Alkalihalobacterium alkalinitrilicum: one gene and its partner. Each later gene encodes a partner of the first gene's protein in a complex. Links are inferred from orthologs where the notes say so. Each region holds a gene or a part of one and is shown on either strand. Other genes may lie near its edges. The genes, in order: uvrA and mfd.

Region 1 (3,714 bases):
GTTCGTCAGCTTCGAATTGGAACGTACGATGTTCTTATCGGGATTAACTTGTTGAGGGAAGGACTTGATATACCCGAAGTTTCGCTAGTGACGATTTTAGATGCGGATAAAGAAGGCTTTTTGCGTTCTGAACGATCCTTGATTCAAACGATCGGTCGTGCTGCCCGTAATGCAAACGGTCATGTTATTATGTATGCCGATAAAATCACGAAATCGATGAAAATTGCGGTCGATGAAACGAGCCGTCGTCGCCAAATTCAAGAAGAATATAACGAAAAACATGGAATTACACCGACGACGATTCAAAAGAAAATTCCAGATATGATACAAGCAACTTATGCTGCAGAGGCGGATGAAACATATACAGCAGCGGCACCAACGATGAAAATGAGTAAAAAGGATCGCCACGCGATGATCGAACGAATGGAAAAGGATATGAAAGATGCAGCAAAAGAGTTAAACTTCGAACGTGCAGCAGAATTGCGTGATTTAATTTTAGAGCTAAAAGCGGAAGGATGAAGGTAATATGGCACTCGATAATATTATCGTTAAAGGCGCACGTTCGCATAACTTAAAAAATATTGATGTGACGATTCCTCGGAATAAGTTAGTCGTATTAACGGGACTTTCAGGTTCGGGAAAATCTTCACTTGCTTTTGATACAATTTACGCAGAAGGGCAACGTCGTTATGTCGAGTCGTTGTCCGCCTATGCCCGCCAATTCCTTGGGCAAATGGACAAACCAGATGTCGACGCGATCGAAGGGTTGTCGCCAGCGATTTCAATCGACCAAAAGACGACGAGTCGAAATCCACGTTCAACGGTCGGAACCGTGACGGAAATTTACGATTATTTACGTCTTCTTTTTGCGCGGATTGGGCGTCCTGTTTGTCCGAAGCATGGAGTGGAAATCAGTTCACAGACGGTACAGCAGATGGTGGACCGGATTATGGAGTATCCAGATCGAACGAAAATGCAAATATTAGCGCCGATCGTTTCAGGACGGAAAGGCGAGCACGTCAAAGTATTGGAAGATATAAAAAAACAAGGCTTTGTTCGGGTCCGTGTCGATGGTGAAATGCGTGAAGTCGCAGAAGAAATTGAGTTGGATAAAAATAAGAAACATAGTATTGAAGTTGTCATTGATCGGATTGTGATGAAAGAAGGAATTGCAGCACGACTTACTGACTCGATTGAAACCGCGTTAGGTTTAGGTGATGGGCGTTGTCTCGTTGATGTAATGGGAGAAGAAGAGTTGCTTTTCAGTCAGCATCATGCTTGCCCCCATTGTGGTTTTTCGATTCCAGAGCTTGAGCCACGCATGTTTTCTTTTAATAGTCCGTTTGGGGCTTGTCCATCATGTGACGGTTTAGGAACGAAGCTTGAAGTCGACTTAGACCTTGTCATTCCTGACCGATCTCGATCGCTTAATGACCATGCGATTGCTCCATGGGAACCGACAAGCTCTCAATATTACCCGCAATTATTAAAGTCGGTTTGTGATCATTATGGAATCGATATGGATATGCCTGTTGAGCAAATTCCAGAGTCGTTATTAAATAAAGTGTTATATGGAAGTGGTACGGAACAAATTTACTTCCGTTATGAAAATGAATTTGGGCAAGTTCGTGAAAACAACATTGTATTTGAAGGAGTATTGAATAACATTGCCCGTCGCTACCACGAAACATCATCCGATTACATTCGCGAACAAATGGAAGGCTATATGGCGCAACATCACTGTCCGAAATGTAAAGGAAACCGTCTGAAAAAAGAAAGCCTTTCAGTACTCATAGGTGGCGGTCATATAGGTGATATTACGGCGCTGTCGGTCAAAGACGCGAAAACGTACTTTGATCAACTTGACCTTACGAATAAAGAACTTGCGATTGCTCGGCTCATTTTAAAGGAAATTAATGAACGTCTCGGCTTTCTGATCAATGTTGGACTCGATTATTTATCATTACAGCGCTCGGCAGGAACACTTTCAGGTGGGGAGGCCCAGCGCATTCGTTTAGCCACGCAAATTGGTTCATCTTTAATGGGGGTACTCTATATTTTAGATGAGCCGTCGATTGGCTTGCATCAACGGGACAATGATCGACTAATAGAAACGTTAAAGCATATGCGTGATTTAGGAAATACGTTGATTGTTGTTGAACATGATGAAGATACAATGATGGCTGCTGATTACCTCATTGATATCGGACCAGGCGCAGGGGTTCACGGAGGAACGATCACAGCACAAGGTACGCCAGAGGAAATTATGAAAGATCCAAAATCCTTAACTGGAGAATATTTATCAGGGGAAAAATTCATCCCACTGCCCGTTGAGAGACGGAAGTCGGACGGACGTACGTTAACGATTAAAGCGGCGACGGAAAATAACTTACAAAAAGTCAATGTCGATATACCTCTCGGTGTTTTTGTTGCGGTTACGGGTGTATCAGGATCTGGAAAAAGTACATTAATCAATGAAATTTTATATAAATCACTTGCCCAAAAATTGCATAGAGCAAAAGATAAGCCAGGAGCGCATAAAGAAATTACAGGTTTAGAACATGTAGATAAAGTCATTGATATTGACCAGTCACCGATCGGACGTACGCCACGTTCTAATCCTGCGACGTATACGGGTGTATTTGATGATATTCGTGACGTATTTGCGTTAACGAATGAAGCGAAAGTCCGCGGATATAAAAAAGGGCGGTTTAGCTTTAACGTTAAAGGCGGACGTTGTGAGGCGTGTCGTGGAGATGGAATCATCAAAATCGAAATGCACTTTTTACCTGACGTCTATGTACCTTGTGAGGTCTGTCATAGCAAGCGTTATAACCGCGAAACGTTAGACATAAAGTATAAAGGAAAGACGATTGCCAATGTATTGGAAATGACAGTTGAAGATGGACTCGAATTTTTCGCAAACATCCCGAAAATTAAGCGAAAGATTGAGACACTTGCTGATGTTGGCTTAGGTTATATGAGATTAGGGCAACCAGCGACTACGTTGTCTGGAGGAGAAGCCCAACGCGTAAAGCTTGCCTCTCAATTGCACAAACGATCAACAGGAAAAACGTTATATATTTTAGATGAACCAACAACAGGACTACATGTGCATGATATTGATCGTCTTTTAAAAGTTCTGCAACGTTTAGTTGATAACGGGGATACAGTTCTTGTGATTGAGCATAATTTAGATGTCATTAAAACTGTGGATTATATTATTGATCTAGGACCAGAAGGCGGCGATAAAGGTGGTCAAATAGTCGCAACTGGAACACCTGAAACTGTTGTGAATGCCACGGGGTCTTACACGGGTTATTACTTAAAGCCCATTTTAGAAAGAGACTTCAAGCGTATGGAAGCACGTGTAAAAGAAAAAGAATTATTGAACAAATAAGTTTGGTCATAGGTCATATTAAGAATTTATTGCGTGAAATTTTATCCCGCAACAACTAGCAGTAATACCCCACTTCAGGAGTTCGAGAAATTAAAGAAGGGTAAGTGGGGGATAAACACTGCCAGTAACAACTAAATGAACACAGACGTTGCCACGTCCTGTGGCAACGTCTATGTAACCCACATCATGTGGGCCTCAACTTACCATCAGTGGGGGAAGAGAAATACCCTCACTGATGGAAGTTTAACTTGATAAAATTGAAACTTTTCTCTTCTTACGACGTATGTATTATTGAATTAAGAAATGATTTCCAT
Region 2 (4,406 bases), 590 kb from region 1 along the record:
TGTCATATAAAGCTTCAGCATATTCTTTTGCAAAATTACCTAACTCAGAAATTGGCGAGTACTTCTTCAATATGACCTCGCCGTCTCGGTCAACGAAAATCTCCAATGGGTCACCTTCACGTATTCGTAAAGTACGTCTAATTTCTTTCGGAATGACAACTCGACCTAGATCATCAATACGACGAACAATTCCAGTAGCTTTCATACCTAGATGCCTCACTTTCTAATGATGTAGTAGCATAGGAAATGGTTGTTAAAAAACATCATTTAATTTTTTAACATCAGAAAACCATCCACTAATGATGAATTCGTCTTGTCTATATTATCTATTGTTAGAAAAGAACTATTCACCAATTTTTCATATTTCTTGCTAGATTGGCATTTCCAATTTTTTCATGTAGGTATGTCAGCATGCTCTATTGGGGCTTTTTGACTTGATGAAGGTCACTTAAAAGCCTTTCGCACGTCAAAAGTAAATCTTTGCTTGTCATTCCTTTTGTTTTAATTACAACTTTTATTCTATCACCAGATGTCCCTAAGGATACTGCTCGCCCAAGTTGATTTATTAATTCAAATAATTTTGCACCATCTACCCGTTTACTTTCTTCTTCTGTCATCAATAATGTGCAATTATCTTTCGATTGTGTAATTTCACTAACCTTTTCTTGTTTCGAATATAATTTAATTTTTGCAATACTTAACAAATCAGCGACTTCTTCTGGGTAGTCGCCAAAACGGTCAATGAGTTCATCTTGTAAATCTGTAAGATCCTCCATACTTTCAACCGCTCGAAATCTTTTATACATTTCGATTTTTTGCTTGGCATCTTGTATATATGACTCAGGAATGTATGCATCAACAAGCATGTCAATTTCTACAGTAAATGGCGGTTCTTTTGGCTTATCACCTTTTCGCTCTTCTATGGCTTCTTTTAACATTTGAGAATATAGATCAAAACCGACAGATTCAATAAACCCATGTTGTTGGGCTCCTAATAAGTTTCCAGCCCCGCGAATGGATAAATCCCGCATTGCGATCTTAAAGCCTGAACCAAGCTCTGTAAACTCTTTGATTGCTTGTAAACGTTTTTCTGCAACCTCTGTAAGCACTTTATCACGCTGATACGTAAAGTAAGCATAGGCCACTCGATTTGAACGACCGACGCGACCACGAATTTGGTAAAGTTGTGATAGACCCATTTTATCTGCATCATAAATGATTAGTGTATTCACATTTGGAATATCTACACCTGTTTCGATGATCGTTGTAGTCACAAGCACATCACTATTTCCTTCAAGAAAGTCAATCATGATCGATTCCAGCTCTCGTTCGTTCATCTGACCGTGCGCAAACGATACTTTTGCATCAGGAACAAGCATCGAAATTTGATCTGCCATTTTCGTAATACTTTCCACTCGATTGTATAAGAAATAAACTTGACCACCTCGCGTTAATTCCCGTTCAATCGCTTCTTTTACGAGAGATGCATTGTATTCAACAACATACGTTTGCACAGGAAATCGATTTTCAGGTGGAGTCTCAATGACTGATAAATCCCTTACACCTAGCATTGACATATGAAGGGTTCTTGGAATTGGAGTTGCCGTTAAAGTTAATACATCAATATTTGATTTTAATTGTTTAATTTTTTCTTTATGTGTGACTCCAAATCGTTGTTCTTCATCAACGACCAGTAACCCTAAATCTTTATAAACAACATCCTTTGATAATAAGCGATGCGTTCCAACAACAATATCAACCGTTCCTGCCTTCAAACCTTTAATCGTTTCATTTTGTTCTTTTCGTGAACGAAAACGACTTAAAACACCAATTCCAATTGGAAATTCTGAGAATCGTTCTTTAATTGTTTCATAATGTTGCTGAGCAAGAATCGTTGTTGGAACAAGAACTGCCACTTGTTTGCCATCCATAATCGCTTTAAAAGCAGCTCGAATGGCAACTTCAGTTTTTCCGTAACCAACATCCCCACAAAGAAGTCGGTCCATCGGCCTTTGTATTTCCATATCTTCTTTAATTTCTTCAATGGCTCGAATTTGATCTTCTGTTTCTTGATAAGGAAAGGAGTTTTCAAATTCTTGTTGTTCGTGGCCGTCTTTCGTAAATGCATGACCAACACTCGCTTCTCGTTCTGCATAAAGCTTAATCAGATCATCGGCTATATCCTCTACAGAAGATTGAACTTTACGTTTTACCTTCTTCCAATCACTACCACCTAAAGCATAAATCTTTGGTTCCTTTTCTTCACTACCTACATATTTTTGGACTTGATCAATTTGTTCAACCGGAACATATAGCTTGTCATTTCCTGCATATCTTAAATGCAAATAGTCTTTATGTGTCCCATTGATTTCCAGTGTTTCAATTCCTAAATATTTACCAATCCCATGATTAGAATGAACAACGAGGTCACCGACTTGTAATTCTGAATAACTCTTAATTCGTTCTGCATTTGATATTTTTTGTTTTCGCTGTGTTCGTTTCACTTTTTTTGTAAAGACTTCTTCTTCAGTGATGACAACGAGTTTTTGAAGAGGTAGTTCAAAGCCACTATTCAATGTTCCAGTTAATATTTGTGATCTTCCTTGGAGAAGTGGGCTTTTATCTTCAATTAATTCAGCCTCTATTTTATAATCATCAAGAACGTGCTGAAGCCGCTTTGCTCGATCTTTAGTGGCTGCTAAAAATAGGACCGTCCATTTTGCTTTCAACCAACGATCGGTCTCCGTTTTTAACAAATGTAATTGTCCATGGAAATTTTGCATCGCTTTACAATTGATGTTTACGATGTTTTTAGGATTCGTTGAAGGAACGTGCTTTAAAAATAACGATAAATAAATGATTGGACAATTGGACGCACTTATAGATTTCTCAAATGGTTTAGACATTTCAAGATCGACTATTACCTCACCCTGTTCTAAAAGTGCGGTTAACCATTCGGCTTCTTCCTTTTCTAAATTAGTCGCCATCTCTTGTACACGACTTATTTCATCAATGATCAGCACACTATTTTTGCCAACATAATCAAGGATGGTTGCTTTTTCATCGTAGTACAACGACATGTATTTATTCATACCTTGAAAAGCAATTTTCTGTCTTAATTGACTAACTTCATACGAAATATGTTGGGTAATTTTTTCCTTAACCGTTTTTGCTTTAATTTTTTTTAACGTTTGGGATAACCCTTCCTCGAGTCGTTCCGCGCCTTTAATAAAGTGCTCTTCATCGAGAATAAGCTCATTCGCTGGTCCAATAACAATTTCCTCTAACTGACCTTGTGAACGTTGGTCTTCCACACTAAAGTAACGAAGTGAATCGATTTCCGTATCAAAAAATTCAATACGAATAGGCTGCTCTTCAGTTAAGGGATAAATGTCTACTATTCCTCCCCGAATAGAGAACTCCCCTGGTGAAGCAACCATATCTGTTCGAACGTAACCGATCTTTATTAATTTATATAGAAGTTTTTCTAAGTCAATATCCGTACCCACTTTCAAATGACATTGACTGTCTTTCCATAGCTGAGCTGGAGGTAGTAACCTCCTGAAACCTGCCATTGGTACAATAACAATTCCTTCATATCCGTTTACAAGCTGGTTTAATACTTCGATACGCTGTGCACGCATCTCAGGACTCGCAATGGCGATCTCAGAAGAAATTAACTCATTGACAGGGTAAAGAAACACTTTGCTACTATCGACAAGTGTTGAAAGATCTTCATACAATTTCTGTGCTTGAAATAAGTTATGGGTAATGACTAGTTGAGGACTTTTGATATCCTGGTAAAGTGCAGATAAAAACAGTGTTCTCGCCGAACCAGTAAGCCCTGTAATTAGTTGTTCTGAAAGACCTGCTTCTACACTAGTTGAAACCGCTTTAATTTCATCACTTTCTAATATATATTGTTGTAAGCCAAACATGGATGTTCCCCCTATTACTTTCGACCATCTATTACTAACATACTGATAATATGGTTGTACCTATTCTATAGTTATTTTGTATTTTCTATGTAGCTATTGTTTTTCCCTCTTTTTCCTTCATGTTTTCTTGAAATGATTACTTTTCACTAGTTAAGTCTCAAGTTTCGACAATAAGTTTCTTAGACTCGACTAGACAATAGAAAAATGCTTTGGTTTTACAACCAAAGCTGTTGTACACTGATTGATTTCAACTGTATTTACTGAATAAATGATTCTAATTGATGTAAATCAGGATTCCTGCTTAACGCTTCTTGACAATCTTCGCATATGACTTTTACATGAATATTACCAGTACCATCATAATTGATCATTTCATTTCGTTCCACATCATTTAAATGATCAAACCCTAGTTGAGTGGATGTGAGCGTTGCTTCCTCTATTTTACCAAGATCTAACTGACAATGGCGA

Evidence for each region.
Region 2: the proteins of uvrA (region 1) and mfd are in contact, whole or in part, in a crystal structure (PDB 4DFC), measured with the Escherichia coli proteins. The link is inferred for Alkalihalobacterium alkalinitrilicum from one-to-one orthologs.

What each region holds. Positions count from the first base shown.
Region 1 is NZ_KV917368.1:4,260,705-4,264,418, forward strand. What follows is about bases 215-3,600. They hold uvrA (excinuclease ABC subunit UvrA), read left to right. Parts: upstream 215-526; coding sequence 527-3,400; downstream 3,401-3,600. Other genes in these bases: uvrB (excinuclease ABC subunit UvrB), read left to right, coding at 215-519. Also shown: more of uvrB, read left to right, coding at 1-214. UniProt on the Escherichia coli protein: The UvrABC repair system catalyzes the recognition and processing of DNA lesions. UvrA is an ATPase and a DNA-binding protein. A damage recognition complex composed of 2 UvrA and 2 UvrB subunits scans DNA for abnormalities.
Region 2 is NZ_KV917368.1:3,674,989-3,679,394, forward strand. What follows is about bases 217-4,294. They hold mfd (transcription-repair coupling factor), read right to left. Parts: upstream 3,939-4,294; coding sequence 417-3,938; downstream 217-416. Other genes in these bases: BK574_RS17905 (anti-sigma-F factor Fin), read right to left, coding at 4,196-4,294. In the rest of the region: spoVT (stage V sporulation protein T), read right to left, coding at 1-205; more of BK574_RS17905, read right to left, coding at 4,295-4,406. UniProt on the Escherichia coli protein: Couples transcription and DNA repair by recognizing RNA polymerase (RNAP) stalled at DNA lesions. Mediates ATP-dependent release of RNAP and its truncated transcript from the DNA, and recruitment of nucleotide excision repair machinery to the damaged site.